3 regions of the Pseudovibrio sp. Ad46 genome follow, and region 3 is predicted to be linked to each of the others. Evidence: predicted binding sites of a transcription regulator. Region 3 holds the regulator's gene; each other region holds the start of a gene.
What was found. The regulator PhoB, encoded in region 3, activates phosphate uptake and scavenging genes when phosphate is short. The targets are predictions, from matches to a motif close to TGTCATNNANCTGTCAT.
Positions count from the first base shown of each region.

Region 1: a site for PhoB is predicted at 7,585-7,601, ahead of PsAD46_RS08135 (glycerophosphodiester phosphodiesterase family protein). Genes of this name have one in related genera too.
Region 2: a site for PhoB is predicted at 7,179-7,195, ahead of phnC (phosphonate ABC transporter ATP-binding protein). Genes of this name have one in related genera too.

Region 1 covers NZ_LMCG01000040.1:253,048-263,070, reverse strand. The annotation lists gene smc (chromosome segregation protein SMC) at 1-2,467, opposite strand, end outside; gene PsAD46_RS08160 (DsbA family protein) at 2,561-3,202, opposite strand; gene PsAD46_RS08155 (hypothetical protein) at 3,712-4,203, shown strand; gene PsAD46_RS08150 (DciA family protein) at 4,239-4,775, opposite strand; gene mutY (A/G-specific adenine glycosylase) at 4,913-5,965, shown strand; gene PsAD46_RS08140 (AMP nucleosidase) at 6,030-7,508, opposite strand; gene PsAD46_RS08135 (glycerophosphodiester phosphodiesterase family protein) at 7,813-9,033, shown strand; gene PsAD46_RS08130 (site-specific DNA-methyltransferase) at 9,457-10,023, shown strand, end outside.
Region 2 covers NZ_LMCG01000072.1:155,320-165,342, reverse strand. The annotation lists gene malE (maltose/maltodextrin ABC transporter substrate-binding protein MalE) at 1-338, shown strand, start outside; gene malF (maltose ABC transporter permease MalF) at 408-1,964, shown strand; gene malG (maltose ABC transporter permease MalG) at 1,961-2,851, shown strand; gene PsAD46_RS20425 (DUF302 domain-containing protein) at 3,286-3,678, shown strand; gene PsAD46_RS20420 (bifunctional aconitate hydratase 2/2-methylisocitrate dehydratase) at 4,154-6,940, shown strand; gene phnC (phosphonate ABC transporter ATP-binding protein) at 7,339-8,184, shown strand; gene phnD (phosphonate ABC transporter substrate-binding protein) at 8,225-9,151, shown strand; gene phnE (phosphonate ABC transporter, permease protein PhnE) at 9,247-10,023, shown strand, end outside.
Region 3 covers NZ_LMCG01000040.1:359,358-369,380, reverse strand. The annotation lists gene PsAD46_RS08660 (aspartate aminotransferase family protein) at 1-557, opposite strand, end outside; gene PsAD46_RS08655 (GcrA family cell cycle regulator) at 1,361-1,921, shown strand; gene PsAD46_RS08650 (GNAT family N-acetyltransferase) at 2,021-2,485, opposite strand; gene phoB (phosphate regulon transcriptional regulator PhoB) at 2,563-3,258, opposite strand; gene phoU (phosphate signaling complex protein PhoU) at 3,332-4,036, opposite strand; gene pstB (phosphate ABC transporter ATP-binding protein PstB) at 4,070-4,873, opposite strand; gene pstA (phosphate ABC transporter permease PstA) at 4,926-6,773, opposite strand; gene pstC (phosphate ABC transporter permease subunit PstC) at 6,766-8,154, opposite strand; gene PsAD46_RS08620 (PstS family phosphate ABC transporter substrate-binding protein) at 8,244-9,263, opposite strand; gene PsAD46_RS08615 (ATP-binding protein) at 9,429-10,023, opposite strand, start outside.

The sequences.
Region 1 (10,023 bases), 110 kb from region 3:
CCAACAGGATGAGACGCTCTTCTGCGGCATCATCACGACGCTGGCGCAGGACGGAGATTTGCTTGTCTGCGTTTTGCGCGCGCTGAACCCAATTCTGTCTGTCGCGTTCAATGGTTTCAAGGCGCCGCGCACGCAGCTCCCCTTCCCGCTTCAGCGCATCGGTGGCTCCTTTGGCCTCTGCCAGTTTGCTGCGGCAGGTGGAAACATCTTTGGACGCACTTTCCAGCTCAGCTGTTACGCCTGCAATATCCGGTAGTTCTTCCAGAGCACTCTCGGCTTCTTCGAGCGAAGCTGCAGTCTCTTCATAATCTTCATTTGCGCGGCGGAGCTGTTCTTCAAGCGTTGTTTTACGCACCGACAATTCTGTTAAGGCACGCTCAGCAGTCGCGAGCTCTTCCCGCAAGGCGACAATGCGAGATTGCTCCAGGCGCAGTTTCTGACGCATATCCTGCTCAGCAACTTCGGCCTGACGCCTGTGCTCGGTCGCGGTCTCCAGCGCTTCTTTCTTTTCTTCCACCAGATCCCTCGTCTGTTCGACAAGGTCTTCCAGTTCCGCCAAGCGGTTTCTTTGTGCAAGACGTTGTGCAGCTGGTGTTGGTGCGTCTGCTGCGATGATCAAACCATCCCAGCGCCACAGATCCCCTTGCTTGCTGACCAGTCGCTGGCCGACTTTCAGCTCTTTGCGCAAAGCTGAGCCCTGTTCAGCCTCAATCAGCCCAACTTGCGCGAGACGGCGTGCCAGCTCATTGGGCGCCTGCACATATTCGGAAAGTGGTGTCGCACCTGCTGGAAGGGCAGGATCACTGCCCGCCCCCGCATTCAGGCTCCAACGGACCGGCGCATCTTCTTCCATTGCAGCATCAAGATCTTCGCCCAAGGCGGCACCCAGCGCTGTTTCCAAACCCGGGTTCACGCTCATGCGGTCTACGGCGGGTGTCCAATCTCCGCTTTGGCCAGCAGAAAGGACGGCCTGCAGTGTCTTGGCTTCTGTCTCATATCTGGAAAGAGCTGAATGTGCTTCATTCAATGGAGTGCGGCAGTTGTTTTCTGTTTCGCGCGCCGTTGCCAGAGTTTCTTCTGCTTCGACTGCGGCATCTTCTGCTTCAGCCAGTTCTTCCAGAGCCATTTCCAGCTCTTCGCGCTTATCGCTTGGGCCACTGGCGGCTTTGATGTCTGCCTCGACTGCTTCAAGCTGGCCTTTGAAGCGGTCTGCTTCTTCTTTAAAGCGGGCGCTCTTTTGGCGAATGCCTGAGATCTGATTGTCGAGCTGGGTGTGCTTGGCGAGGAGGCTGGCGTGATCCTGTGTGATCCGCGAGTGTTTCATCTCGCTGGCATCAAGATTGTCTTCCGCGATCAACACCAGTTCTTCGGCTTCAGCCGCACGCTCGTCCAAAGTCTCGGCAGCTTCGAGGAGTTCTTGCTTTTCCTCTTCCAGCTCTTCCAGATGACTGGTGTTTTCGCTGGCAAGTTGGGCTTCACGCTCGATGTCCTGCTCCATCTGAGCAAGACGCGCCTGAAGGTCCATCAGTTTTTCTCTGATCCGGCGGTCTTCTGACTCAAGATCGTTTTTCGCGATAATCAGATGCTGGAGCGCAGCAGCAGCGCCACCTGCGGCTTCTCTGAGCTTTGGAACCTCATGGGCGGCGAGTGCCTGCTCTTTCGCCGTAGACGCCTGCAGACCCGCGATATCCCGCATTCCGATTTCAGCATCCGCATATTGCTTGCGGGCTGCGTCCAGCGCGGATGTTGCTTCCTGCCAGCGCAGATACAGGATCGTCGCTTCGGCCTTGCGAATTTCTGAGGAGAGGTTGCGGTAGCGGGTGGCTTGTCTTGCCTGCCGCTTCAGGCCGTCGAGTTGCCCTTCAATTTGAACAACCACATCTTCCAGTCGCTCCAGATTGGTTTCAGCAGCCCGCAGACGGATTTCTGCTTCTTTCCGGCGGCTGTGCAAACCGGAGATGCCTGCGGCTTCTTCCAGGATCTTTCTACGCGATGTTGGTTTGGACGAAATCAGCTCGCCGATTTGCCCCTGTCGCACCATTGCCGGCGAGCGTGCACCAGTGGAGGCGTCGGCAAACAGCAGCTGTACGTCTCTTGCACGAGCGTCTTTGCCGTTGATCTTATAGACAGAGCCAGCTTCGCGCTCGATACGGCGGGTGACTTCCAGCGTGTCACTGTCGTTATATCCAGTGGGGGCTGTTCGATCTTGGTTATCGAGAAAGAGCGTCACTTCGGCTGTGTTACGCGCCGGGCGGTTGAGGCTGCCCGAGAAAATTACATCATCCATTCCGGAGGCGCGCATGTTCTTATAGGAGCTCTCTCCCATAACCCAGCGCAGCGCTTCTACAAGATTGGACTTTCCGCAACCATTGGGCCCGACAACACCTGTCAGGCCGTCTTCAATGACAAACTCCATAGGCTCAACAAAGGATTTGAACCCAAGGACACGGAGGCGCTGAAACTTCATAGAGCGCCCCCTACTCTTACATCAGGGTGTAAGCGATCATACGCGCATAGATCTGCGAGCAGGAGATTCAGCCCTGAGGGCTGCCCGCTTGTCTTACAGATTCTTATCCACGTACTTGCTGAACTCCTCAAGAGAGAGTGCTCCGCTTACTTTTTCACCGTTGATAAAGAAGGTCGGTGTTGAATCTACACCCAGCGTGTCTGAGCCGTAGTCACGAACTTCGGTTACTCCGTCTAGTATTTCCTGATTCGTCAAGCAAGCCTTTACAGCTTCTTCAGTGAAACCGAGCTGCTTGCCCATATTCAACAGGGCGCTGTATGGATCATTGGTGAATGCCCAGCTGCGCTGCTGTTCGAACATCAAAGACATAATATCGAAGTATTTGTCTTCCGGTGCACAGCGCGCAAGCATAAAGCCAGCTGCGGCGACTGTATCCAGCGGGAATTCACGGAAGATGAAACGCACTTTGCCGGTGTCGATGTATTTCTTCTTCAGCTCTTTATATGTGGTGTTGTGGAAGTTGGCACAGTGACCACATGTCAAAGAGGCGTATTCAATGACAGTGACGGGAGCGTCTGCCTGGCCGATAACCTTATCACCCAACGGGCCAACCTTATTCAGGTCTGCCTCGGAATAGGTCTGTGCAGAGGCAACAGTTGGCATAGCGGCAAAGGCAAGAGAAGCGGCTGTAAGAGCACTGGTGCGCTCAAGAAACTTACGGCGAGAGAGTGTCACGTTTTTCTATCCCAAGTTAAAATGTGTTGCCCTGTTGGCTGACCCGGCGCGTTTATCGCCATAAAGACAGCCAGCATCTGGTCTGGAGTATAACCACTCCAACCCAAGAGCCATTGATCACAAACTGGTGAACATCCGCAGAATACAGCCATGCCCACAGCTCGCTTTCCAGCAACAATTGGTTTTCAGGAAACTATGGCAAATACTTGTCGGATGCTACCGAATATCCTGAGTAGTCATATTAAATTTTGGTAAGGCAGCTGGATTGACGCATACGTTAGGCGAGAAAACGATTTTCTTCGTTTAAAACAAAGGGGTTCTGCCATTTCGCGGCAAACGGGCAGAGAGCGTTCCAAGATATCCGCTATGATTAAATTTACACTGCTAATACATACCCACAGAATTTATGCATGGAAAACAACAATAATTTCTCGTGTTGTTTTGTTTTTGCCTCATTAATGAGTTATTAAATATTTATAGAACTCTCTAACAAGATATACGGATACATTATGAAGCGCTTGACTACTTTAATGCTTCTCAGCACACCACTAATTGCCTGCCAAGCCTCTGTATCTGAAGATTTCGTCGAAGCTATACCTACAACTACTCAAGAAACGACGATTGAAACGACTGCTATACCTGCAAAATCCAATACAATTTATACAGGCACCGCAGATTTGGGCGCACTTACCTCTACGAACTGGGTTGTCAGCGAGGGCAGCGGAAACAGCTCAGCTCCTTGTCGGGTTCAGTTTAGCAAGACCCCGTCAGGCGCTGCTGTTGTGACACCAGCGGTGACCAGCAGTTTTCCAAACGGACATGCAGCAACAAGCGGCTGCACCAATGAAGAGCTGAGCAGCGTGACGGCGTGGGCGGTGAATGGTGATACCATTGAGCTGCGGAATGCGCAGGAAACAACGACAGCCTATCTTTTGATGGAGCGCCCTGACCTTTTGCTGGGATATACCGCAAAGGGTCATGATCTGGTGGTCAGCCAGTAATCACTCATTCAGAACTGCAGGTCTTTAAGGATGGATCAGGAGTTGCTTGCAGGTGTGCGGGCAATGAGGTTCTTGCCGAGCTTTTCCAGCGCATTCTTCAACCGTTCATCAGAGACTGACGCAACCTTCTGCTCGATGCGGCGGTTTTCAATTTCTGACAGCTCACGAAGCGGTTTTGGTGTGATCTTTTTGGTTCTGAGCGCCGGACGCTGCACAACCTTGATGCGGCCAACCGCATTCCAGCCTAAAAAGGCGTTTATCCGATCTCGCAGTTGTGGAGCTTCATGCGTGAAGAACAAAGCAGTGGAGCCATCCGCATGAACAAGAAGTGTTGCAGGTTCTGCAACCGGCTCTCCTTCAGAGCTTTTGGCTCTTGGCCAAACAAGCCTACCGGGCTGTACTTTTCCGTGATACTTCTTGCCGACAAGTTCTGGCCAGGCGGTGAGAAGGTCGGCACTGGCAAATCCGCGCTTGCGCGCGACAGGGTGCATGGTCTTACCAATCAGCTCGTTTAGCTGATGGCTTGATCTCCTGGAAACCCGATTTTGCGCAGTTGCTTTCATCGTCTTCATCACGCCATTAGATTAAGGCACATATATGACCATTGCTTTATATTAGTCTTAATTCAGTCCCGTTTTCCGCGGTACCATGAATTACCAAGGGAACCCCAATTATTTAGGGATCAAAACCAAGGTTAACCCACAAAACCATGCAAGATAATCTAGTTGTTCTTTACTGGTATGACAGAAATTCTCGCCAACTGCCATGGCGAACAGCTCCTGCTGATATACTTTCCGGTGTAAAACCAGACCCTTACCATGTCTGGCTCTCAGAAATCATGCTTCAGCAGACTACTGTTGCGGCAGTGAAAAACTACTTCAATCTCTTCATAAAGACATGGCCAACACTTGCTGATATGGCCAATGCGGAGGAAGAAGACATCCTAAAAGCGTGGGCTGGGCTTGGTTATTATTCCCGTGCAAGAAATCTGTATAAGTGTGCAAAATTTGTCCAATTGCATCACAATGGGCGTTTTCCTGAGGAAGAAGAGCGGCTTTTAAAGCTCCCGGGCATCGGTCCTTACACGGCTGCTGCAATCTCCACGATAGCCTTTGGGCGCCATGCTGCTGTGGTTGATGGCAATGTGGAGAGGGTTCTGTCCCGCCGCCATGCATTGCTGACAGAGCTCCCTGCTCTAAAAGCTGAAGTGAAGCCCTTGATGGCTGAAGTGACGCCGCATGATCGCCCCGGCGATTTTGCGCAGGCCATCATGGACCTTGGCGCCACAATCTGTACACCGAAGTCTCCGGCCTGTGGCATCTGCCCGTGGATGGATGTTTGTGAGGGTCGCAGGCAAGGCATTGCGGACACGCTGCCACGCAAAGCCCCCAAGAAGGTGAAACCGACACGACGCGGTATGGCCTTTCTGCTCAGCGATGCACGTGGCCGCATTCTTTTGCGCAAACGCGAAGATAAAGGACTGCTTGCTGGCATGAGTGAGCCCATCACCACGCATTGGGCAGATAATGCAGCGATGGAAGACCTCTCACATGCTCCGATCACTGCGGACTGGGTGCGTACGCCGAAGGATGTGAAGCACACTTTCACGCATTTCCATCTGGAAATGAGCGTCTGGCAGGCACAGGCACCAGCACATTATGACGAGCCTGACGGCTATTGGTGGTCAGCACCAGATGAGCTTGAGGGAGAAGCCCTGCCAACAGTGATGATGAAAGCGCTGAAGGCCGGCGGCGTGATTTAAGTGCGCAGCAAAAAGCCGGGTCTGGAGCCCGGCTTTTCTTGTTTCTACAAATGCTGATCAGTGCTTATTGGAATGCGGTTTCCATGAAGCTGCGGAGTTTGCGAGAGTGGAGCCGTTCCAACGGCATTTCCCTCAGGACCTCCATGGTCTTCACACCAATTTCCAGATGCTGGTTCACTTGCGTCCGGTAGAAGTCTGTCGCCATGCCGGGCAGCTTCAATTCCCCATGCAGCGGCTTGTCTGATACGCAGAGCAAGGTTCCATAAGGAACGCGGAAGCGGAAACCGTTGGCAGCGATGGTTGCAGATTCCATATCCAGCGCGATCGCACGGGACTGAGAGAAACGCTGCACCGGCTCGCGGTGGTCGCGCAGTTCCCAGTTGCGGTTATCGATGGAGGCTACGGTTCCTGTGCGCATCACACGCTTCAGGTCATAGCCGCTGTAACCGGTGGTCTTTTCAACGGCATCTTCCAGCGCGACCTGCACTTCTGCCAGTGGCGGGATTGGAACCCATGTTGGCAGGTCAGCATCCAGCACCTTGTCTTCACGCACATAACCATGAGCCAGTACGTAATCACCGAGCTGCTGGCTGCTTCTGAGCCCAGCGCAGTGGCCGAGCATCAACCAGGCATGTGGGCGAAGCACTGCAATGTGGTCGGTGATGGTTTTTGCATTGGACGGGCCAACACCGATGTTCACCATGGTGATACCGGAGTTATCTTCTCGCAGCAGGTGATAGGCTGGCATTTGTGGCAGGCGCGGCGGGGCCACACCTTCGCGCGGTTCTTTATCACCTGCGTAGGTGATGAGATTACCTGGCTCGACAAAGGCTACATATCCGCTCTCCGGATCATTGATCAGCTCTTTTGCCATCTGCGCAAAGCCATCAATGTAGAACTGATAGTTTGTGAAGAGCACGAAGTTCTGGAAATAGCGCGGCGCGGTTGCGGTGTAGTGCTGCAAACGATGCAGGGAATAATCCACGCGCGGAGCCGTAAACGGCGCCAGCGGCTCAAAGCCATCTTTCGAACGGTAGGTGCCATTGGAGATGGCATCATCCATGACGGCAAGATCCGGCACATCAAACACATCACGCAACGGGCGCTCTTCGCTGGATGGCAAAGCGCCTTCCACGTGTGCGCCATCATAAAAGGCAAAGTGCAGCGGGATCGGCTGATCACTTTCAGCGATCACCACTTCAAGACCGTGGTTTTTGATCAGGAGATCAATCTGATGTTCCAGGTAGTTCTTAAAAAGATCTGGCCGGGTGACTGTGGTTTTGTATTTGCCAGGCCTTGCCACAAAGCCATAGGACAGGCGCGTATCAACGCGGATGTGGCTGGAAACTTCAAATCGCAGTTCCGGGTAAAATGCTCTGACCCTGGTTTCCGACATGCTGCCCTGTGCAGCCTCTTTAAAATTCTCACGTAGAAAGTCAGTCGCCCGATCAAACAGATAGATCAGGTGCGCAACAGCTTCACTGGCATCTTTAAAGGATTGTGGGGGAATTGTCTCAGGCGTACGGATGGAACGGCTTTCCATCACAACGTCGCTATCGGATATAGTCGACACGTTCGGTTTCTCCTCTTTCGTGTCACTATATATCTGAGGGATGTTTACGACAGGGTCAAGACAAACTGCGGACAAATATGGTTTATTTTTTAGTGAGTGAGGATATTTTCACGCAGCGTCAGTTTCATCTCTGCACACAGAATTGAGATTCATAGCTACATATTTACCCTTATCTCCTTCAGTTTATTCTGTAAAACTATCCCGAAAATTGCATGGGCGAGTTCTAGAGGCACTTTGCAGGACTACGCTTCAGATGATCGGGAGGGATCTTTTTATGCACTTTGTTCGTACTGCTGCGCTTGGTTTGGTGGCTGGCACCTGCCTTACTGTGAGCGCACAAGCTGCCCAGTTGGGGCCACGGCCTGCTTTTCTCGTTGAGCAGATGCAAGAGAGCCCGTTGAAGGATAAGTTGCGCGCCTGCATCGGCAATCCTGCAAAGGCTTCCAGTTTCACGATCGGGCACCGTGGGGCTCCCCTGCAGTTTCCTGAGCATACGTTAGAGTCTTATCAAGCCGCGGCTGTGATGGGTGCGGGGGTGCAGGAATGCGATGTTACCTTCACCAAGGACAAAGAGCTGGTCTGCCGTCATTCTCAAAATGATCTGGCGACAACGACAGATATCCTCGCGACTGATCTGGCCAGCACGTGTGTTGCTCCGTTTACTGCTGCTACCAATGACGAGAAGGCAGCGGCGGAGTGCAGAACCTCTGAGATCACATTGGCGGAGTTCCAAGGTCTCACCGGCAAGATGGACGCCTCTAATCCAGCTGCAACAACGGTTGAGGACTTCCTGAAAGGCACAGCTGACTGGCGCACAGACCTTTATGCGGCAGCTGGTGCTGGTGGCACTTTGATGACCCATGCTCAGTCCATTGAGCTCTTCAAAGAACAGGGCGTTAAGTTTACGCCGGAGTTGAAGCGCCCAAGTGTGAAAATGCCATTTGATGGGTTCACTCAGGAAGATTTCGCTCAGAAGCTGATTGATGAATATAAAGCAGCTGGTGTTCCGGCCTCTGACGTTTATCCTCAGTCCTTCTTTTTGGATGATGTGCTGTACTGGATCAAGAATGAGCCTGAGTTTGGCAAGCAGGCCGTGTTCCTTGATGGACGCTTCCGTATGCAGGGCTTTGACACATCCGATCCAACCAGCTTCAAGCCGTCCATGGCTGAGCTGAAAGAGATGGGTGTGAACTATATCTCCCCTCCTCTTTGGATGCTTGTCACTCTGGATAACGGGAAGATCGTGCCATCTGCTTATGCAAAGGCTGCGAATGAGGCTGGCATCAAGATCTTCACCTGGACGCTGGAGCGCTCTGGGCTGCTCTCTCATAACAAAGGCGGCTGGTACTATCGCAGCATCAATGATGCGATCGCCAGCGAAGGCAGCGTTTATGAGCTGCTGGATGTGCTGGCACAGGATGTGAAAGTGAGCGGTGTGTTTTCTGACTGGCCAGCGACAGTGACTTTTTACGCCAACTGCATGGGGATTGAGTAAGCCCCTCTCCTGCACTGATTTGCATTTTGGAAGCGCGCCTTACATGGCGCGCTTTTTTTAAACTGTCCGCAGCGTAAGCCCTGCCACACTCGTTAACCGATTTACCCGCTGTCCCCGCAGTGCGTTTACCTTGTTCTTTTTAGCCAGCAAAAAAGCTTGACTCTCAAAAAAATATTTAGAGTCTCTATTTTCGCCATTTTAACTCCTCATAAACCTCTACCCCAAGGGAATCCGCGGTCGAATATTAATGGGAGTTAACTTCGAGACGAATATTCGAATCTGTAAATAAAGCGTTGATTCTAAAAGAATAAAAGATATCCACTATTAACCTCTGGTTTACCATAGTGGGTAACCATAGCACTCATGAATTGCGTGAGGTGTTGCGTCGCAATGAGAGTACAGCGTAAAGAAGGGGTGTCCTTGATGGCACCCCACATTTCCACCAAGCCAGATTGGCTTGATACAATTATTAAGGGCGACTGTGTTGAGGCTTTGAACAAGCTTCCTGACAACAGCGTGGATGTGGTTTTCGCCGATCCCCCTTATAACCTACAGCTGGGCGGAGATCTGCACAGGCCTGATCATTCGAAGGTAGATGCCTGCGATGATCACTGGGATCAGTTCTCCAGCTTTAAAGCTTATGATGAGTTCACTCGTGCTTGGCTGCAGGCGGTTCGCCGCGTGTTAAAGCCAAACGGGTCCATCTGGGTTATTGGCTCTTATCACAACATTTTCCGCGTTGGTGCGGTGATGCAGGACCTTGGGTTCTGGATCAACAATGATGTGGTTTGGCTGAAAACAAACCCGATGCCGAACTTCCGTGGCAAACGTTTTACTAATGCTCATGAGACGCTCATCTGGGCCTGCCCTTCACAAGAGAGCAAGCCGACCTTTAACTACGATGCGATGAAGACGTTTAACGACGACCTTCAGATGCGGTCTGACTGGGTGCTGCCTATCTGCACTGGTCATGAACGCCTGAAGGACGAC
Region 2 (10,023 bases), on a different contig from region 3:
TTGGCGTCTATTCGGTAGCTCTCAATAGCGCTTCTCCAAATGCTGACCTGGCAAGTGAGTTTATTGAAAACTACATGCTGACTGACGAAGGCCTTGCTGAGTGGAACAAGAACCGCGCTCTTGGTGCTCTCGCGGATATCTCAGCGAGTGAAGCATTGCACAGCGACAAAATCTCAGCCACTTTGAAGAATGCTTCAACCGGCGTCCCGATGCCGTCAAACCCTGAAATGGGTGCATTTTGGGCGGCTATGGCACCGGCGCTTGGTAACATCACAACAGGCAAACAAACTCCAGAGGAAGCTCTTGAAGACGCTGCTTCCCGCATTCTTGGAGAATAAGCAAGACTGTGTCGCACCAGGATATCCTTCCGGTGCGACATTGCTTGACTGCAAAGAAAGTTGCCTCTGATGACCTCTCTTAGCTCCGAAAACACAGGCCAAATATCAGGCTTCAAATTTCAACGTCTTTTGACTGTTGGTTTATTGATCGCTGTTTTCACAACGTTGTTCTATTCGGCATTCCTTTTGTTTCTTGGAAACCAGCCAGTCGTCGGCCTTCTCGTTTTGGTTGTTGCTGTATGTTTTGGGATAGTGTTCTCAACCAAGCGGCTTTATGCGCATCGTTTCATTCTTCCAGGAATTGCTGCGGTGCTAATCTTTATCGCCTTTCCGGTTGGATACACAGTTTACCTCGGGTTCACGAACTTCAGTTCGTTCAACTTGCTCAGCCATGAACGGGTCCGTGAAATCCACCTTGCCAAGAAAATAGTCGATCAAGAAACCTCACGTGGTTTTAGTGTATGGCAGCAAGGCGATACCTACCGACTTTACATTACCGGTAAAGAAAACGGCTACCTGAGTGAACCCTTCGAGAAAAATGTAACGCAGCACACCATAATAGCAGAAACGGCTCCCATACCGAGTACCGAAAAATTGAGCATGCGTGATACTATCAAGCTCCGCAAAGCTCTTGGAGAGATTTCTGTTCAACTGCCAGACGGTGTCATTCTCAAAAACTCAGGTCTAAGAAAGTTCGCTGCCCAGATGCCGGAGTTCCGTGAGACGCCTGAAGGAGTGCTCATCTCAAATTTAGATGGCTCACGACTATTCCCAAACTCTGAAACTGGATTTTACACCAATGAGATGACTGGGGAGCATGTCTCTCCAGGCTGGCGAGTTTATATCGGGCTTGCCAACTTTAAGCGGATCTTTCAGTCTGAGGGCATTCGTGCCCCCATGTTCTCTATCTTTCTCTGGACCTGCCTGTTCGCACTGCTTTCAGTGGGTTTGACGTTTATTTTAGGCTTGGCGCTGGCCGTTACTTTGCAATGGCCCCACCTTCGCGGCAAAGCAGTTTACCGCATTCTTTTAATACTTCCCTATGCAGTTCCAGCCTTCATTTCGATCCTGATTTTCCGTGGTCTGTTCAACCAAAACTTTGGTGAGATCAACATGATCCTGAATGGGCTCTTTGGTATCCGCCCAAGTTGGATGACAGATGGAGGCATGGCGAGAACAATGCTCGTGATCGTGAATGTCTGGCTTGGCTATCCTTATATGATGCTGCTCTCGATGGGCTTTTTGCAGTCTGTACCAGAAGATCACAAAAAGGCTGCAACACTTGAAGGAGCAAGTGCCCTTCTAATTTTCCGCAAAATTACATTCCCGCAAATTCTCCCGCCTTTCCTTCCGCTTTTAGTCGCAAGCTTTGCCTTTAACTTTAACAATATCGTGCTTGTTCTTCTCCTGACACGCGGACTGCCAGACATTCCGGGCACGATCATTCCTGCAGGTCAGACGGACATTCTTGGATCGTTTACCTACCGCATCGCTTTCCAAAATGCCGGTCAGGAATACGGCTTAGCAGGGGCAATTACACTTATCATCTTTGTTATTGTTGCCGCATTGGCCTACGCCAACTTCGTTGCCATGCGTCGCCAAGCAGCTAAGAGGGCAGCGTCATGATCGTAGAGCACCCAAGAAGACTTCAGTTGCAGAAAGTCTTTGCTCATGCATTTCTTTTGAGTTTTCTGGCTCTTATCCTCTTTCCCTTCTTAATGGTCATATCAATTAGCTTTCGTGAAGGGAACTTCACAACAGGTTCGATCATTCCAGAAAGCTTGACGCTGGAACACTGGGCACTAGCGCTGGGGTTGGATTACACGCGAACAGATGGAAAAGTGGTTGAGCCTGCATTTCCAGTTTTACTATGGATGTGGAACTCAATCAAAATCGGGTTAGTCGCATCTATCGGCGTAGTCACTCTTTCTACGATTTCAGCTTACGCTTTCAGCCGCATTCGGTTTAGAGGTGCGGGGGTAATGCTGGATTCCATGCTGATCATTCAGATGTTTCCAACCACACTGGCATTGGTAGCTCTCTTCGCAATCTTTGATGGCCTCGGAGAAGTATCGCCCGTGCTCGGTATCGATAGTCATTGGTCGTTGGGTTTGGTTTATCTGTCAGGGATTACACTACATGTTTGGACCATTAAGGGTTACTTCGATAATCTGGACCCAGCCATGGACAAGGCAGCGCAGGTTGACGGCGCTACCCCCTGGCAAACCTTCCGCTTCATCTTCCTGCCATTGGCAGTCCCAATCATCGCTGTCGTCTTTGTCCTGTCGTTCATTGGCATAATCAACGACTACCCCTTGGCATCTATTCTGCTGCGCTCTGAAGAGAACCTGACACTCGCTGTGGGATCACGCCTTTATCTTAATGAGTTCAAATACCTCTGGGGAGACTTCGCCGCCGCCGCCATCTTATCAGGCCTCCCAATCACTGTCGTCTTCATGATAGCCCAAAAATACCTCGTCGCAGGCCTAGGTGATGGCGCGGTCAAAGGATAGGTGATGCTGCCTTCAAAGCAAAACGTTGACCTCGGTGAGGCAAGCAGTGGTTGACTAGCAAAGTGAGATACTGAGAGTATGATGGTCGTTGAATGTCTGCTCTTGGTCATATGTGCCATGCCAAATGCGCAGAAGCTGTAAGCTTCGATCACACTGTTACTCGGCTAACCTTCAGTCCGCAGTTGCAGCACGCTCCATCCCACACCCATCAGTCTATCAGACACGATCATGTGAAAATAATTTATATGTAGCTAGAATATTTCCATAGTTAAATAATCAAACTCCGGTAGGGGAAGGGCTTGGTTATCTAAGTCGGGCTTCTGGCGTATTTGGCTATATGTTCCTCGAAGCCGGATTAATTTCACAAGAAGGATAGTGATTTGCGTAGTTTGTTTCTGGCTTCAGCGCTAATACTTGGGAGTTTGTATCCCGTCATGGCTCAAGATATTATCAAGGTCGATACCAATAAAGCAGTGCAAGAGACTATGGATGCTCTGGAGGCTACTGCCAGGAAAGCAGGTGCAACAATATTTGCTCGTGTTGACCATGCTGCGGGAGCTGAAAAAGTTGGCATGTCCATTCCGGCGAACCAGTTGCTGATTTTCGGTAATCCGGTACTTGGTACACCTGCGATGGAGATCGACCCACGGGCAGGCCTGTATCTGCCACTTAAAGTGCAGGTCTATGAGGATTCTGAGGGGCAGGTCTGGTTGGCTTATGAAGATCCGAAAGAAACAATGAAGGATCTGGATAATGTCGATAAGTCTCCGGTAATCGAAAAAATGCGCGGTGTTTTGGCGAAGCTGACCTCCAAGGCTGCCAAGTAGTCGAATTCGATACCAGATCAAGAATTTCAGTCTGCTCAGGGTCTTTAAAAGGGCTCTGGGCTTTTTTAAATATGGGTGGTGCTTTTTTGCGGCGTGGGGCGAGGTCCATTTTAGCCTCCTTACCCGGTTTTGAGCGCGGCAAATTGTGCGGTGATGAAGTCCGCAGGGATGCTGTGTTTTGCCTCAATTACTGTCTGTTCAAGGGCTAGGGCGATGAAGAGTAGGGTGGCGGCAAAGCCTGCCAGAATGAGCCTCTCGCAGAATTTATTGTTCTGGGGCTGCGTGGATAGATAAGCTTGTTAGTGATGCGGGTGGGGTTGGAGCTCTGCAACTGCTGGAAACATCTTGCATGCCAATGTCATTTGGTATACGACCGCATACAACAAACTTGGACCGGTTTGCCAGAGATGGTTTTGACATAGAGTTCAGGATACACCAAACATAAATCGTCTAACACAAATGCGTCGGAATAATCATGAGCTTGTACACTGACTACTTGAATGAGATTGACACTCGAAAAGCCGAGGGTTTGAACCCCAAGCCGATTGAAGATGGCGCACTTGTGAATGAGATCATTTCGCAGATTAAAGATCTCAAGAACGAACACAGAGACGGTTCCCTTAAATTCTTTATCTACAACACCTTGCCAGGCACAACCAGCGCAGCTGGCGAAAAGGCGAAGTTTTTGAAAGAGATCATTCTTGGCGACTCTGTTGTTGAGGAAATTTCTCAGTCCTTCGCTTTTGAACTGCTGTCTCACATGAAGGGTGGCCCTTCTGTTGAGGTTCTTCTTGACCTGGCGCTTAGCGATGACGCGTCTGTTGCGCAACAGGCTGCCGATGTCCTTAAAACCCAGGTGTTCCTGTATGAGGCAGACACCGAGCGTTTGAAGGCAGCTTTTGCAGCAGGTAATGCGATTGCAAAAGACATTCTGGAAAGCTACGCAAAGGCTGAGTTCTTCACAAAGCTTCCTGACGTAGACGAAGAAATCAAAGTCGTGACCTTCATCGCAGGTGAAGGCGATATCTCAACCGACCTTCTTTCTCCTGGCAATCAGGCACACTCCCGTTCTGACCGTGAACTGCACGGCAAGTGCATGATCTCACCTGAAGCGCAGGCGGAAATTCAGGAACTGCAGAAAGCAAATCCTGATGCGCGCGTGATGCTGATTGCTGAAAAAGGCACCATGGGCGTTGGCTCCTCCCGTATGTCTGGCGTAAACAACGTTGCGCTGTGGGCTGGTAAACAGGCAAGCCCATATGTTCCTTTCGTGAACATTGCGCCGATTGTTGCTGGCACCAACGGCATTTCTCCAATCTTCCTGACCACTGTTGGCGTGACCGGTGGTATCGGGCTTGACCTGAAAAACTGGGTTAAGAAACAGGACGCTGATGGCAACACCGTTCTGGATGGAAATGGTGATCCTGTTCTTGAGCAGACCTACTCAGTTGAGACTGGTAAGGTGCTCACCATCAACACTAAAACCAAGAAGCTTTATGACGGTGATAAAGAGCTGGTTGATGTTTCTTCCGCGTTCACACCTCAAAAAGTTGAGTTTATGAAAGCTGGCGGCTCCTATGCTGTTGTGTTTGGTAAAAAGCTGCAGACTTTTGCATCTGAAACACTTGGCATTGAACTGAAGTCCGCTTTTGCTCCGGCCAAAGAGATCTCTCATGAAGGTCAGGGCCTGACTGCTGTTGAGAAGATCTTCAACCGCAATGCTGTTGGCGCAACTCCGGGTGCAACTCTGCATGCTGGTTCTGACGTTCGTGTGAAAGTGAATATCGTTGGTTCTCAGGACACCACTGGTCTGATGACCTCACAGGAACTGGAGTCCATGGCGGCAACCGTCATTTCTCCAACTGTTGATGGTGCTTACCAGTCCGGTTGTCACACTGCATCTGTTTGGGATTTGAAAGCGCAGGCTAACATTCCAAAACTCATGAAGTTCATGAACAAGTTTGGCCTGATCACCGCGCGCGATCCAAAAGGCGTCTACCACGCCATGACAGACGTGATCCATAAGGTGCTGAACGACATCACCATTGACGACTGGGCGATCATTATCGGTGGCGACAGCCACACCCGTATGTCTAAGGGTGTTGCGTTTGGTGCAGATTCTGGCACCGTGGCGCTGGCACTGGCAACTGGTGAAGCCACCATGCCGATCCCTGAATCTGTGAAGGTGACTTTCAAAGGCACCATGAAAAACCACATGGATTTCCGCGATGTGGTGCATGCAACACAGTCTCAGATGCTGAAGCAGTTTGGCGATAACGTGTTCCAGGGCCGCATTATTGAGGTTCACATCGGAACTTTGCTTGCTGACCAGGCGTTCACGTTCACTGACTGGACTGCTGAGATGAAGGCAAAAGCTTCCATCTGTATCTCTCAGGATGACACTCTGGTTCAATCACTTGAGATTGCGAAGAGCCGCATTCAGATTATGATCGACAAAGGTATGGAAAATGATGCCAAAGTTCTTCAAGGCCTGATCGATAAAGCAGACAAGCGCATTGCAGAAATCAAGTCTGGCGAGAAAGCTGCGCTGACACCTGATGACAACGCGAAGTACTTTGCTGAAGTTGTTGTCGATCTGGATCAGATTGATGAACCAATGATAGCTGATCCTGACGTGAACAATGATGACGTTTCCAAGCGTTACACCCACGACACCATCCGTCCTGTTTCCTACTACGGTGGTGACAAGAAGGTTGATCTGGGCTTCGTTGGTTCCTGCATGGTGCACAAAGGCGACATGAAGATTGTTGCTCAGATGCTCAAGAACCTTGAGAAAGACGGCGGTAAGGTCGAGTTCAATGCTCCGCTTGTTGTTGCAGCGCCAACCTACAACATTATTGATGAGCTGAAGGCAGAAGGTGACTGGGAAATTTTGCAGAAGTACTCCGGTTTCGAATTCGATGATGCACTGCCAAAAGCAACAGCACGTACCGAATACGAAAACATTATGTACCTGGAGCGTCCTGGCTGTAACCTTTGCATGGGTAACCAGGAGAAGGCTGCTAAGGGGGATACCGTTCTGGCAACCTCTACCCGCCTGTTCCAGGGCCGTGTGGTAGAAGATTCCTCTGAGAAAAAGGGTGAATCCCTGCTGGCGTCCACTCCGGTTGTTGTTCTTTCCGCAATCCTCGGCAGAACTCCAAACATGGATGAGTACAAGGCAGCAGTGGAAGGCATCGACCTCACTAAGTTCGCCCCACCACTCCAGAAACCTGCTGCTGCGAAGTCAGTTCACTTCTAGGGTCTAATCGCAGGATAGCGGCCTTAGACCTAGCAGCTGGCAAACAGCACTAATTTATATTCGAATGGGCGGTACCTAACAGTACCGCCCATTTGCTTTTTTAATGTCGATGCTTTCAGAAGTTAGGTGCTCAGCCCTACTGAGCATTCAGAGTGCTTAGCGTTCAATCGACGGTTTTTGATTCCCTGAAAAGCAGAGTTTCGATACCTTGGTTTGAAAGCCGGTTGGTTTTTCCTTCTGTCATAGAAACGTAATGTAATGCTCGTTTTGCCAGCTATGTGGGGGAGGTGGGGTGTGACGGTTTTTTGACGGGGTTGCTTTGTGAGTGAGCGTCATTTCGCTGTAACAATCGCGTGTGCCTAGTACGTTAAATTTTAACAGGTACCGGGGTTGGACTCTTGATCCAGTTTGAAAGCGTTAGAAAAGAATTTGGCGCGCATGTTGCTGTCAAAGGGGCGAGTTTCATTGTTGAGAAGCCTCAGATGATCGGCATTATTGGTCGTTCTGGTGCGGGTAAATCCACGTTGCTGCGGATGATCAACAGACTTACCCCGGCAACCGATGGGCGTGTCCTTGTTGATGGTGTTGATGTGCTTGCTTTACAGGGGACGTATAAGCGCCGCTGGCAGCGTGATTGCGCGATGATCTTTCAGCAGTTCAACCTGGTTCCTCGCCTTGATGTTTTAACCAACGTTATGTTGGGGCGTTTGAATGCACACGGAACAGTTTCAAGCATGCTCAAGCTGTTCACTCGTGAAGAGCGGGTTCAGGCTCTGTTGAAACTTGAAAGACTTGGTATTGCTGAAACGGCTTTGAAAAGGGCCGAAAATCTTTCTGGTGGTCAGCAACAGCGTGTTGCGATTGCTCGTGCTCTTATGCAGGAACCGAAAATGCTTTTGGCCGATGAGCCGATTGCTTCGCTGGATCCGATGAATGCGCAGGTGGTGATGGACGCTCTTAAGGCGATCAACACGGAAGATGGCCTGACAGTTATTTGTAATCTCCATACTCTTGATACTGCTCGAAACTACTGCGACCGCGTGATTGGTATGCGCGATGGTGAGATTGTTTTTGATGGGAAACCGGATGAGCTATCGACCGCAGTGGCCCGTGAGATCTACGGTGCTGACGACAGTTTTGAGGAGGGGATGACCTCAACTTCTCTTGGTAGCGAAGGTGCAAAAATCGCTGCCCTGGAACTGGCGAAAGGTGATGCTTCGCCTGTCGTCTCTGCTGCTGAATAGCAGCGGTTTTAGATTTTTATTCTGATATTGGAGTGCTCTGATGAAAATCATTGGTAAAGTTGCTGCAGCTCTTGCTGTTAGCACGACCCTTCTTGCTGCGCCTATGGCTCTGGCTGAAGAGAAAATCACTGAATTCCGCATTGGTATTCTTGGTGGTGAAAACGAAGCGGACCGCCTTCGTTCCAATCAATGTCTGGTTGATCGCTTTGAAAAGCTGCTGGGTGTTCCGGTTAAGCTTTTCCCAGCTGCTGATTATGCTGGCACTATTGAAGGCCTGAAGGGTGGTAACCTGGATTATGCCGAGCTTGGCGCTTCCGGTTACTCCGCTGTTTATCTGTCAGCTCCTGATGCTGTTGAGCCAGTGCTGACCACCAAGCAGACAGATGGCGCAACAGGCTATTATTCTGTTTTGGTTGCTCGTGCGGATTCTGGCATTGAAACGCTGGAAGACATGAAGGGCAAGCGCATGGGCTTTGCTGACCCTAACTCCACCTCCGGTTATCTGGTTCCTTCTGTTGCGTTTGACGATATGGGCCTGAACCTGAAAGAGTACTTTGCCTCTACGCAGTTCTCTGGTGGACACGAGCAGAACGTTCTTGCTGTTTTGAATGGCGATGTTGACGGTGGCGTCACCTGGGCATCTGGCGTTGGCGAATGGGAAGAGGGCTACACCTCTGGTAATCTGCGTAAGATGGTAGATAAAGGCATGGTTGATATGTCTGATCTGGTTCAGGTCTGGCAGTCTCCGCTGATCCCTAATGGTCCGCTTGTTGTACGTAAGTCGCTTCCATCTGACGTAAAGCAGAAGGTTGTTGCCTCGTTGAAGTCCATGGTGACTGATAACACCGAGTGCTTCTACTCCGCACAGGGTGGTGAGTACGCTGACTTCGTGGAAGTGAACCACGACTTCTACAAGACCATTGTTGAAGCGCGTCGCCGTAAGATTGAAGCAAAAAAAGCTAACTAATTCTCAGAGTAATAAAGGGGCGCGGATCTGACTGCGCCCTTTCTTTATGGGGGCCGTGGTGGCTCTCATCATTTCCCTGTTTGGAGGATGTTGAAGTGGCCGCTCATCTGGCGCTTGCCGAAGCTTCCCGTCTGGCCGAGATTTCTCAGGCCTATGAGCGTGTTGCCCGGCGCCGAACGCTATATACTCTTTCTCTGCTCGGCCTTTGTGTCCTGAGCATCTTCGGTGGCTTGTTTGTTGCGGACCAAGCAAATTCTGGTGGCTTTTGGACAGGCTTGGGTAAATTCTTTGATTATCCGGCTGAGTTGTTCATTGGTGCTTATGAGGAAGGGCTGATTGGGCTCTTCGCACTTGTTCTTCAATATCTTCCGTACCTAATCGAGACCGTCAACATCGCTTTGGTCTCAACTCTTCTGGCATTTTTTCTGGGCGGGGCGCTGAGTTTTGTTGCGAGCCGTAACTTGATGAGCAATCGGCTTGCCGTTGCAGCGATGCGCCGGGTGATGGATATTTTTCGCGCGTTTCCAGAGATTGTGATTGCGCTGTTGCTGGTTCTGATTTTTGGGCCAAGTCCGGTTGCAGCTGTGATTGCGGTGACAACGCATACAATTGGTGCACTCGCCAAACAGTTTTCTGAGGTGAATGAGAACTGTGACCTGAAGGCTGCTGAAGGCATTCGCAGTGTAGGTGGCAACTGGTTAGAGCAAATTCGCTTTGGCATTCTGCCTCAGGTGCTTCCGAATTTTTTGTCTTACACGCTGCTTCGGTTGGAAGTGAACGTACGGGCCTCTGCGATCCTTGGGTTTGTCGGGGCTGGTGGTCTTGGTGCTGAGTTGAAGATGGTTGTCGATTGGAACTATGGAGCTGACATT
Region 3 (10,023 bases):
CCCTGAACCGGCTCCAGCATGATGGCAGCAGTTTCCGGTCCAACCATCTTTTTAACCGCGTCCAGATCACCAGCGGGCACCTGATCGAACCCTTCTGGCGCAGGGCCGAAGCCTTCGAGGTACTTTTGCTGGCCACCAGCGGCGAGCGCTGCCATGGTTCTGCCGTGGAACGCATTTTCAAAGGTGATGATGCGGTTCTTTTCCGGGTTGCCCTTGGCAAAGTGATAGCGCCGTGCGGCCTTCATGGCCCCTTCGGTTGCTTCCGTCCCGGAGTTGGTGAAGAACACAACATCAGCAAAGGTGTTGTCTGTCAGCAGCTTTGCAAGCTTCTCACCCTCTGGAATTGTATAGAGATTGGTGACGTGCCACAGCTTTTCAGCCTGAGACTTCAGCGCCTCAACGAGCTTTGGGTGTGCATGACCCAAGCCGGAGACGGCAATACCCGAGGCACAATCCATGTATCGTCGACCATCAGCCGCAATCAGCCAGACACCTTCCCCACGCTCGAACGCGAGGTCTGAGCGTGCATAAGTCTGCATTAGCGACGAAGTCGTCATTTCTTACTCCTCATGGATTGAGCTTTCTCGATATGCTCAAAAGTCCTGGTTGCTACAAAAACAAAAAAACGCCGTGTGGCGTTTTGAAACTAAGAGAAGCGACATATAAACCGGGTTCCCTCAGGGCAGTCAATAACACGTATTGCCAGCAATACCTTACTCCCGTTCAGGAATTGGCTGCCAGCCTTGTGTCTCTCCCTCTGGTGCAGCTTAAACAGGCTACTACCGGAAGAAGCATGCATTGTGGCATTTTTAGAGGATAGAGTAGAGATTAAATCCCATGCTCTATGACCAGTTTTTTTCCACGGTTCTTAAGGTTTATTCAATACACCTCTAGCGTGTACTACGGCATATGAGAGAGGAGTGCGCTTAGTTCTTGTGTTATGCAATTTGTAGTTTACTAGTGTTTTTTACTAGTTGTTTTTCAGTGGTAAATATATGTATTAAATATCAACGGGGTAACGCTATCAGCTCTTACTTTGTGTTGGAAAGAATGCGGTGGAACTTGGTTTAACAAACAGCTCCTATTCTTTAGATTGATAATCTTCTCCCACCACAAGAAGGCTGTTATAGGTAAGTAGTAGTACGGCAATTCTGGGGAAAACCAGAGTCTTCCCCACCTCAATTCTTTGAGGTTATTGCTCGCATCAACGCCCATATAGTACTGTGTGACAAGAGTTATACACCATCTCGTAGTTACTGAACGCTGCAAGCACACACGCTCAGGTAAGCGGCACTTTCGGATGCGTCCGAACTGAGCGAATGCTGTTTTGCGCGCCACTGAAGGAAGACGGGGCCCTTTAATGAGCTGGACAGCAGAACGTGTAGAGTTACTAACCAAACTTTGGGCAGACGGGTTAAGCGCCAGTCAAATCGCGGGGGAACTTGGCAATGTGACCCGTAATGCGGTGATTGGTAAGGTTCATCGCCTTGGTCTTTCAGGTCGCGCCAAATCGGGAGGTGGTGCAACCAAAACGAGAAAGGCACCTGCCCCAGCGGCAAGGGTCGTCACCTCAACCAAACCAACAGTGGCTGAAGCGATTGCAGCTGTTGCGCCTTCTCCAAGTCCTCGACAAATTCAACCAACGATAGCCGGTGCCAACGCCCTTAAAGTTGAACCGATTGAAGCTATACAACCAGAAATTTCTCCAGTCCCAACCTCCGATCTCTTTATTCCGGTTTCAGAGCGCGCCTCCATCCTGACTTTGAATGAGCGCACCTGTAAGTGGCCGATTGGTGATCCGAGTTCTGACGACTTCTATTTCTGTGGGCGCCAGTCAGATGCAGGCACACCTTATTGTGCGCATCACCGCAGCATTGCCTATCAGCCCGTCAGCGACCGCCGCAACCGCCGCGCAAGCTAATCTGAGCTGAAAAAGCAACGTATTGAGCCGGGTCTAAAGCCCGGCTTTTTGCTGTTTGGCTGCCGTTCTGATCTGGCGCTTGTCGCTCTGGCCTGAGAACTAGTGTGTTTTAAAGGTTTGGCGGGTGACGGCACCCCAATATGGGTCCGTATAGTTTTCTTCCAAAAACTGACCTGAGGTGTAGGTGTTGATAACGGAACGCCAAAAGGCAATGGCCTGATCAGCGCCTTCAATCTGCTTGATCTGCCAGTGACCGGGCATTTGATCAAACAACGCAGCGGCAAAACGCTGTCCCAGTTTATGTCTGCGGAACACTGGCACCACGTAAAACTCGCAGACTTCAAAGTCGTGATGATCTTGCCGCTTGATTGCAGCTAACCCGGCGGGGATATCATCATTTAAAGCCAGATAGCCGGTGATGTTGCCTTCAAGGAGCGTGTCTTTGGCAAACACTCCATCCGCATTTGGATGTTTGTGTGTGAGAGGTGAGAACTCTGCCTCATAGGCCTGACAGAGATTGTCGTAGATATGAGCGGTCGCTCGATCAACCGTCTTGATTATCATTTGTTATCCGCATTGTTTTTGGTCTGCACCTCTGGAAGGGAGATGCAGTTTCACAATGCGCATATAGCAGAGATCAATTACCCAACAGCGAACTGGTCGTTGAAAGCGTATCCGGCACCGCGAACGGTGCGGATCGGGTCTTTCATGCGTCCTTTGTTGATGGCTTTGCGCAGGCGGCCTACGTGGACGTCCACGGTGCGCTCATCTACGTAAACATCATGGCCCCAGACACCGTCCAACAGCTGTTCACGGGAGTAAACGCGGCCCGGTGCGCTCATGAGGAACTCCAGCAGGCGGTATTCTGTGGGGCCGAGGTGTATTTCGCGGCCTGTTCTGCGCACGCGGTGGGTTTCGCGGTCGAGCTCGATGTCGCCAGACTTAAGCATTGTGGAAACAACTTCTGGCAATGCACGGCGGAAGATCGCACGAACACGGGCCATAAGTTCCGGAACGGAGAACGGTTTGACGACGTAATCGTCGGCCCCGGTTGCCAGACCGCGGATGCGCTCGGATTCTTCGCCGCGCGCTGTGAGCATGATAATCGGCATGCGCTCGGTTTCTGAGCGTGCCCGCAAACGACGGCAGAGCTCGATGCCAGAGAGGCCCGGAAGCATCCAGTCCAGCAGCAGGAGGTCCGGCTGGCTTTCCTGCAGCAGGACTTCCGCCTCATCTCCTCTTGCGCACACGTCAACAGTGTAGCCCTCTGCTTCAAGGTTATAGCGCAGCAGCAGGCTTAACGGTTCTTCGTCTTCTACAATCAGTATCTTAGGCATATTAAAGTGCTCTCTTTGCACCTTCTCTTATAAAGCAATTGCGTGTGTTCTGCTCGTTATAAGTGAATTCGGTCTACACGGTTGTACTCTGCGCCAGTTCGTCCGTCTTTGGACGATCTGTTGGAAGGTGGCTTCCGGAGATCATGTAGTAGATGTTTTCTGCGATATTGGTTGCATGATCACCGATGCGCTCAATATTCTTTGCGCAGAACAACAGGTGTGCGCACATGGTGATGGAGCGCGGGTCTTCCATCATGTAGGTGAGCAGCTGACGGAACAGGCTGGTGTAAAGCGCATCCACTTCGTCATCGCGAACATGTACGCGCTGGACAACTTCAAGGTCACCAGAGGTGTAGGCGTCCAGAACGGCTTTGAGCTGTTCAAGTGCCAGATCAGACATGTGCTCAACACCCACAGCGAGCTGCTTGTTGTTGAACTCAGATTCAATCGCCAGTGTTCGCTTGCCGATGTTCTTGGCCATGTCGCCAACGCGCTCCAGGTCGTTGGAGATGCGCATGGCGGCGATGATGTCGCGCAAATCGCTTGCCATTGGCTGGCGGCGTGCGATCACGGAGATGCACAGCTCTTCCAGCTCGGCCTGCATGTTGTCCAGTCGCTGATCGGCGGCGATGGTGCGGGTTGCCAGTTCGCGGTCCTGTCTCAGCAGTGCGGTGACAGCGTCGTGAACAAGGGTTTCTGCCAGTCCGCCCATTTCAACGACACGTCCAGCCAGTTCTTTCAGCTCTTCATTGAAGGAAGAGACAATATGATCTTTCATCGGATATCTCCTTAGAGTATCGCTCTTTTATTTTTAACCAAAACGGCCTGTGATGTAATCCTGCGTGCGCTGGTCTTTTGGGTTGGTGAAGATGTCGTTGGTCAGCCCCTCTTCCACCAGATTACCCAGATGGAAGAACGCGGTGCGCTGGGATACACGTGCGGCCTGCTGCATGGAATGGGTTACGATGACGATGGTGTAGTTCTGGCGCAGTTCGTCCATCAGCTCTTCCACTTTCGCGGTGGCAATCGGGTCGAGCGCAGAACATGGCTCATCCATCAGGATCACTTCCGGAGACACAGCGATTGCGCGCGCGATGCACAAGCGCTGCTGCTGACCACCGGAAAGGCCTGTGCCTGGCTCGTCCAGACGGTCTTTCACTTCTTCAAACAAACCTGCACGCTGCAGGGAACTTGCGACGATATCTTCCAGATCTGACTTGCCTTGTGCCAGACCGTGGATGCGTGGGCCGTAGGCCACGTTCTCGAAGATTGATTTCGGGAACGGGTTGGGCTTCTGGAACACCATGCCAACACGGGCCCGCAGTTCCACCACATCAATGCGCGGGTCGTAGACATCGTCATTGTCCAGGAGAATGTCTCCTTGCACGCGACAGATATCGATGGTGTCGTTCATGCGGTTCAGGCAGCGCAGGAAGGTGGACTTGCCGCAACCGGACGGGCCGATCAGCGCGGTCACCTGATTTTTGCGGACATCCAGATCAACACCATGAAGGGCCTGCTTGTCGCCGTAAAACACTTTTACATCGCGGCCACGCATCTTGAGTGTTTCGCCTTCAGCTGAAACGGCTGGAGGGGCGCTCATTGTTGTATCCATTGCACTCTCGGTGTCTGTGGTCATTTCCAATGCCATGATCTTGCCTTTCAAATCACCAGCGGCGCTCAAAACGTTTACGAAGGACGATTGCGATTGCATTCATCGAGATCAGGAAGCCGAGCAGCACCATGATCGCGGCAGAGGTTTTCTGCTGGAAGGCAGGCTCCGGGAAGTCTGCCCACATGAAGATCTGCACGGGCAGCACAGTAGAGGGATCAACCGGACTTGCCGGGATGTCTACAATGAAGGCCACCATACCGATCATGAGAAGTGGTGCGGTCTCACCCAGGGCCTGCGCCATGCCGATGATGGTTCCGGTCAGGATGCCCGGCATTGCCAGTGGCAGCACATGATGGAACACAGCCTGCAAGCGGGACGCCCCGACGCCGAGTGCGGCTTCGCGGATGCTTGGTGGCACGGCCTGAAGCGCTGCACGGGAGGCGATGATGATGGTTGGCAGGGTCATGAGCGCCAGCACCATACCGCCGACGACCGGCGCCGATCTCGGCAGACCGAAGACGTTGAGGAACACCGCCAGACCAAGCAAACCAAACACAATGGACGGCACGGCAGCCAAGTTGTTGATGTTCACCTCAATCAGATGTGTCCAGCGGTTCTTTGGTGCGAACTCTTCCAGATAGATTGCAGCGGACACACCAATTGGGAACGAGAGGGACAGTGTGACGAGCATGGTCCAGAAGGAACCAACGGCTGCGCCCCAAATGCCTGCCATCTCCGGTTCACGGCTTGCGCCGGACTTGAAGAAGATAGAGTTCCACTCGTTTGCAACTGTGCCTTTGGAGACCAGATAGTCGGTGTAGGCGATCTCTTTATCTGAGAATTTGCGGAAAGATTCTGGCGTTTCCAGCTCTTCAATGCCCCACTGGCCAGCAGGCACGGCAGCATCCGTAGACAGCGGAATAAAGGCTGTTCCGGTGACGCTGGTCGGTGTTACCTTTTCTGCTTTAATGGTTCCGCCGTTCACCTCTACGAAGAAGCTTGGCATGTTGGCGTTGAGTGTGCCGCCCGTGCCAATGTTGGCAAGATGGCCATGCAGAGTAACCAGCTCAGCTTTTTGTTTCTCCAGAGCGCTCATGATCTTGACCAGAGCAGCTTTGTTACCTTCGACCTCAGAGGTCAGGCGCTGTGCAACAAGAGGATCTTTCTCATTGGCCAAGCGGGTCTCCAAGCCTGCGATCTTGGTTTTCACGCTGATTTCTGATCGGCCACGCGCTTCGATCTTGCCTGTCAGCAGTTCGATTTCACGATCATAATAGGTCTTCAACGCCGCAAGGATCTGCTCAAACTCAGGCTTCTGCGCACTGATGGTCACCTGACCGTCCGTGCCGGAAACTGTTGCTGCGCTTGAGGTGGCGATCTCGGTTTTCTTTGTGATCAGGCCCTTGACATAAAGATCGGCAAAATCAGAGAGCGGGATCGCAACCGGGCCAGTCTCACCCAGCATGGATGGATCGGCTATTGCTTGCTTTTGCAGCGTGACATTGGCACCGGAGGACACCAGAGAATAGAGCACACGGCGGTTTTTCCGGTCAGAAGCGAATGGCAATTCAGCCTTCAGTCCGTCGCGAATGATCTTGTTGTAGCTTGCGCCCGCCGGATTGGCAGGATCGACCTTTTCTGCGCTCAGATTGAGCGGTACACTTACGTAGTTGTAAGTGAAGGCAGGCAAGCCTGAGCCGACAATTGTGAAGAGCAACAGAACCAGAAATGTTGCGGCCAGTGCGATGGCACCCATGCCGTAAGCCTTGAAGCGCGCTTCCATGCTGTAGCGCTTTTTCAGGCGCTTGCGAGCTTCGTCTGTCGTATGGACGCCGGAAGGAATGCCTTTGACACGCCCGCCAATGGCAGAACCGGCAATGTCCTGAGCGATATCAATCATACTGTTCCCTATATTTCTTCACGACGCGCAGAGCGAAGATGTTCAGAGCAAGTGTGATGCAGAAGAGGAGAAGACCAAGTGCAAATGCAGCGAGTGTTTTCGCGCTGTCGAATTCCTGGTCACCGACCAGCAAGGTGACGATTTGCACGGTCACGGTTGTTACAGCCTCCAGCGGGTTTGCCGTTATGTTTGCGGCAAGCCCTGCAGCCATCACCACGATCATGGTTTCACCAATGGCGCGGGAGATGGCGAGGATCAGAGCGGACACGATGCCCGGAAGAGCGGCTGGCAGAACAACCCGGCGGATTGTTTCCGACTTGGTGGCACCAAGACCGGCAGAGCCATCGCGCAGTGACTGCGGCACCGCGTTGATCACATCGTCAGAAAGGGAGGAGACGAACGGAATGATCATAATGCCCATGACAAGGCCAGCTGCCAGCGCAGATTCTGAACTGACTGACAGGCCGATGCTTTCGCCCCAGCCACGGATAAAGGGTGCCACAGTCAGCGCCGCGAAGAAGCCGTAGACCACGGTTGGAATGCCAGCCAGAATTTCAAGAACCGGCTTTGCAATGGCACGCACTGGCGTGCTTGCATAATCGGAGAGGTAAATTGCTGAGAGCAGACCAACGGGCGCGGCTACGAAAATAGCAATTGCTGTGATCAGCATGGTGCCAACCAGAAGCGGGATTGCACCGAAGATTTCAGTATTGGCTTCGCCGTGCTCGGCCCCTGCCCCTTCAAAGGCGCTTTGCGGGCTCCAGTGAGTGCCGAAGACGAAATCCAGAATTGGGATCTGGCGGAAGAACATCAAGCTTTCGAAGATAAGCGAGAGAATGATGCCGATGGTGGTGAAGATCGCGACAGCGGAGCACAGGATCAGCAATCCCATGACGGTGCGCTCTACAAAATGACGGGCTCGCATTGTCGGTGTGATGGTGCGATTGCCGTACCACAGACCACCAGCAACCAGGGCGATGATCAGCGTTGTTTTAAGAATGAATGATGTTTGTGCGAGCGAGCTGAACACTTCTGCCGCCTGCTCTTTGCCGGCATCAGAGAAGGCCACGATGCCGCCAAATGCGATGGCGCGTGCGTCCCGCAGAAATGCCTGAAGTTCTGCTTTGGACAGCCCTTCGACAATCTCGGCCTTTGCGCTGATCACCATTGTATCAAGCAAGCGCGGCTCAACGACTGCCCATGCAATCAAAAGGACAAATGCTGGAAGAGCGGCCAGAATGGCCAGGTATCCACCATGGTAGCTTGGACGGGAATGCAGTGCAGAGAGCTGATGACCAGCAACCTGCATCGCCCGGAAACGCCCGTAGACATTCGCGGTTACGAAGACCAGTAGAAGAAGGGCAGCGTAAGTCCAGAACATTTGTTGTTTCGCCTTATCTGGCTTTAATTTTTGGAGGATGCAGGAAAGCGGTCAGCTGGACATGCTGACCGCCCTCTTAGCGTTTGCAATTAGAATGCAAGTGGTGTCAGCGCTGATGCAGATTTGGAAACTGCTGCACGGTCAGCTGCTGGCATCGGGATCAGACCTTTGTCAGCCAGGTAACCTTCGTCACCCCAAGTGTCTTCATTGGTGAACTCACCGAGGTATTCAGCGATACCTGGGATTACGCCAACGTGCTCTTTCTTGATGTAGAAGTACAAAGAGCGGGACACTGGGTAGTCGCCTGCAGCAATTGCATCAAATGTTGGTGCAACGCCTGCGATGTTTGCGCCCTGGATCTTGTCAGCGTTCTGATCAAGGAAGGAGAAACCGAAGATGCCGAGTGCATTCGGGTTCGCATCAAGCTTCTGAACGATCAGGTTGTCGTTCTCACCAGCTTCGATATACGCGCCATCTTCACGGACTTCGTGACACGCTTTTTTCTTCAGACCGAGGTCAGCAGCACCTGGCACCATTTTACAGCCGCCCTGCATTGCCAACTCGGCAAATGCATCACGGGTACCGGATGTTGGTGGAGGGCCAAGCACTTCGATCTTCGAGTTAGGAAGGGAAGGATCGATGTCGGACCAAGTCTGGTATGGGTTTGCAACCAGTTTGCCGTCGACCGGAACTTCTTTCGCAAGAGCGAGGAAGATCTGAGCCAGTGTCAGGTCCAGCTGAGTGCCAGCCTTGGAGTTCGCAAGAACGATGCCGTCGAAACCAACGGTAACTTCTACTGGAGTTACGCCAGCCTCATTACACTTAACCAGCTCCTTGCCTTTCATGCGGCGGGAAGCATTGGTGATGTCAGGAGTGTTTTCGCCAACGCCTTCACAGAAGAGCTTGATGCCGCCGCCTGAACCAGTGGATTCAACAACTGGTGTTTTGAAGTTTGTCTTCTGACCAAACTGCTCAGCAACTGCTGTCGCAAATGGGAAAACAGTGGAAGAACCAACGATCTGGATCTGGTCACGAGCCTGTGCGGAACCAGCAGCAATGGTACCTGCGAGAGCGAGCGCTGCAACGCTTGCGAATGCCTTGATTTTCACCTGAAGTCTCCTGGGAGTCTTGGTTTTAAAAAACTGTTTAACTACGTTCACCTCACAGCGCCCCGGCTGCGAGCTGGCTGTAACCTAGCGTTTGGCTGTGATGGTTATATGAACGTTGCGTATCAGTTTTATGACATTACAAGCGTTTGATTTTGTTATATTATTTTAATCGAGTTCATTTTCGTCATAAATAACAGCGCCGGGTATGAACACACGGAAGCAAGCGCCTTCATCTGGTTTGCTCTCAATTTCCAGGCGAGCTCTGTGCCTTGTCAGAATGTGTTTTACGATGGCCAGACCAAGACCTGTTCCCTTCATCTGACGGGAGGTGACAACGTCAACCCGATAGAAACGCTCGGTTAACCGCGGCAGGTGCTCAGGATCAATGCCCGGACCGAAGTCGCGGACCTCTGCAATCCAATGTGGTGTCTCAGTAGAATCAGGGTCCAGACGGCATGTGACATCGACTCGGCCCCCGCTGGAACCGTATTTCAGCGCGTTTTCGATGAGATTGCTGAAGACCTGTACGAGTTCGTCTTTCTCACCGCGAATCTCGGCAGGCTCCTCAGGCACATTCACATTCACCTCAACACCCGATTCTTTCGCAACCGGGAGCAATGTTTCCACGGAGTGGCGCATGATCAGGCTGAGATCCACGAGGGTTTCCGGCTGAACGTGCACCTTCATCTCAATGCGGGACAGAGACAGAAGATCGTCAATGAGGCGGCGCATGCGCTCTGCCTGATCCAGCATAATACCG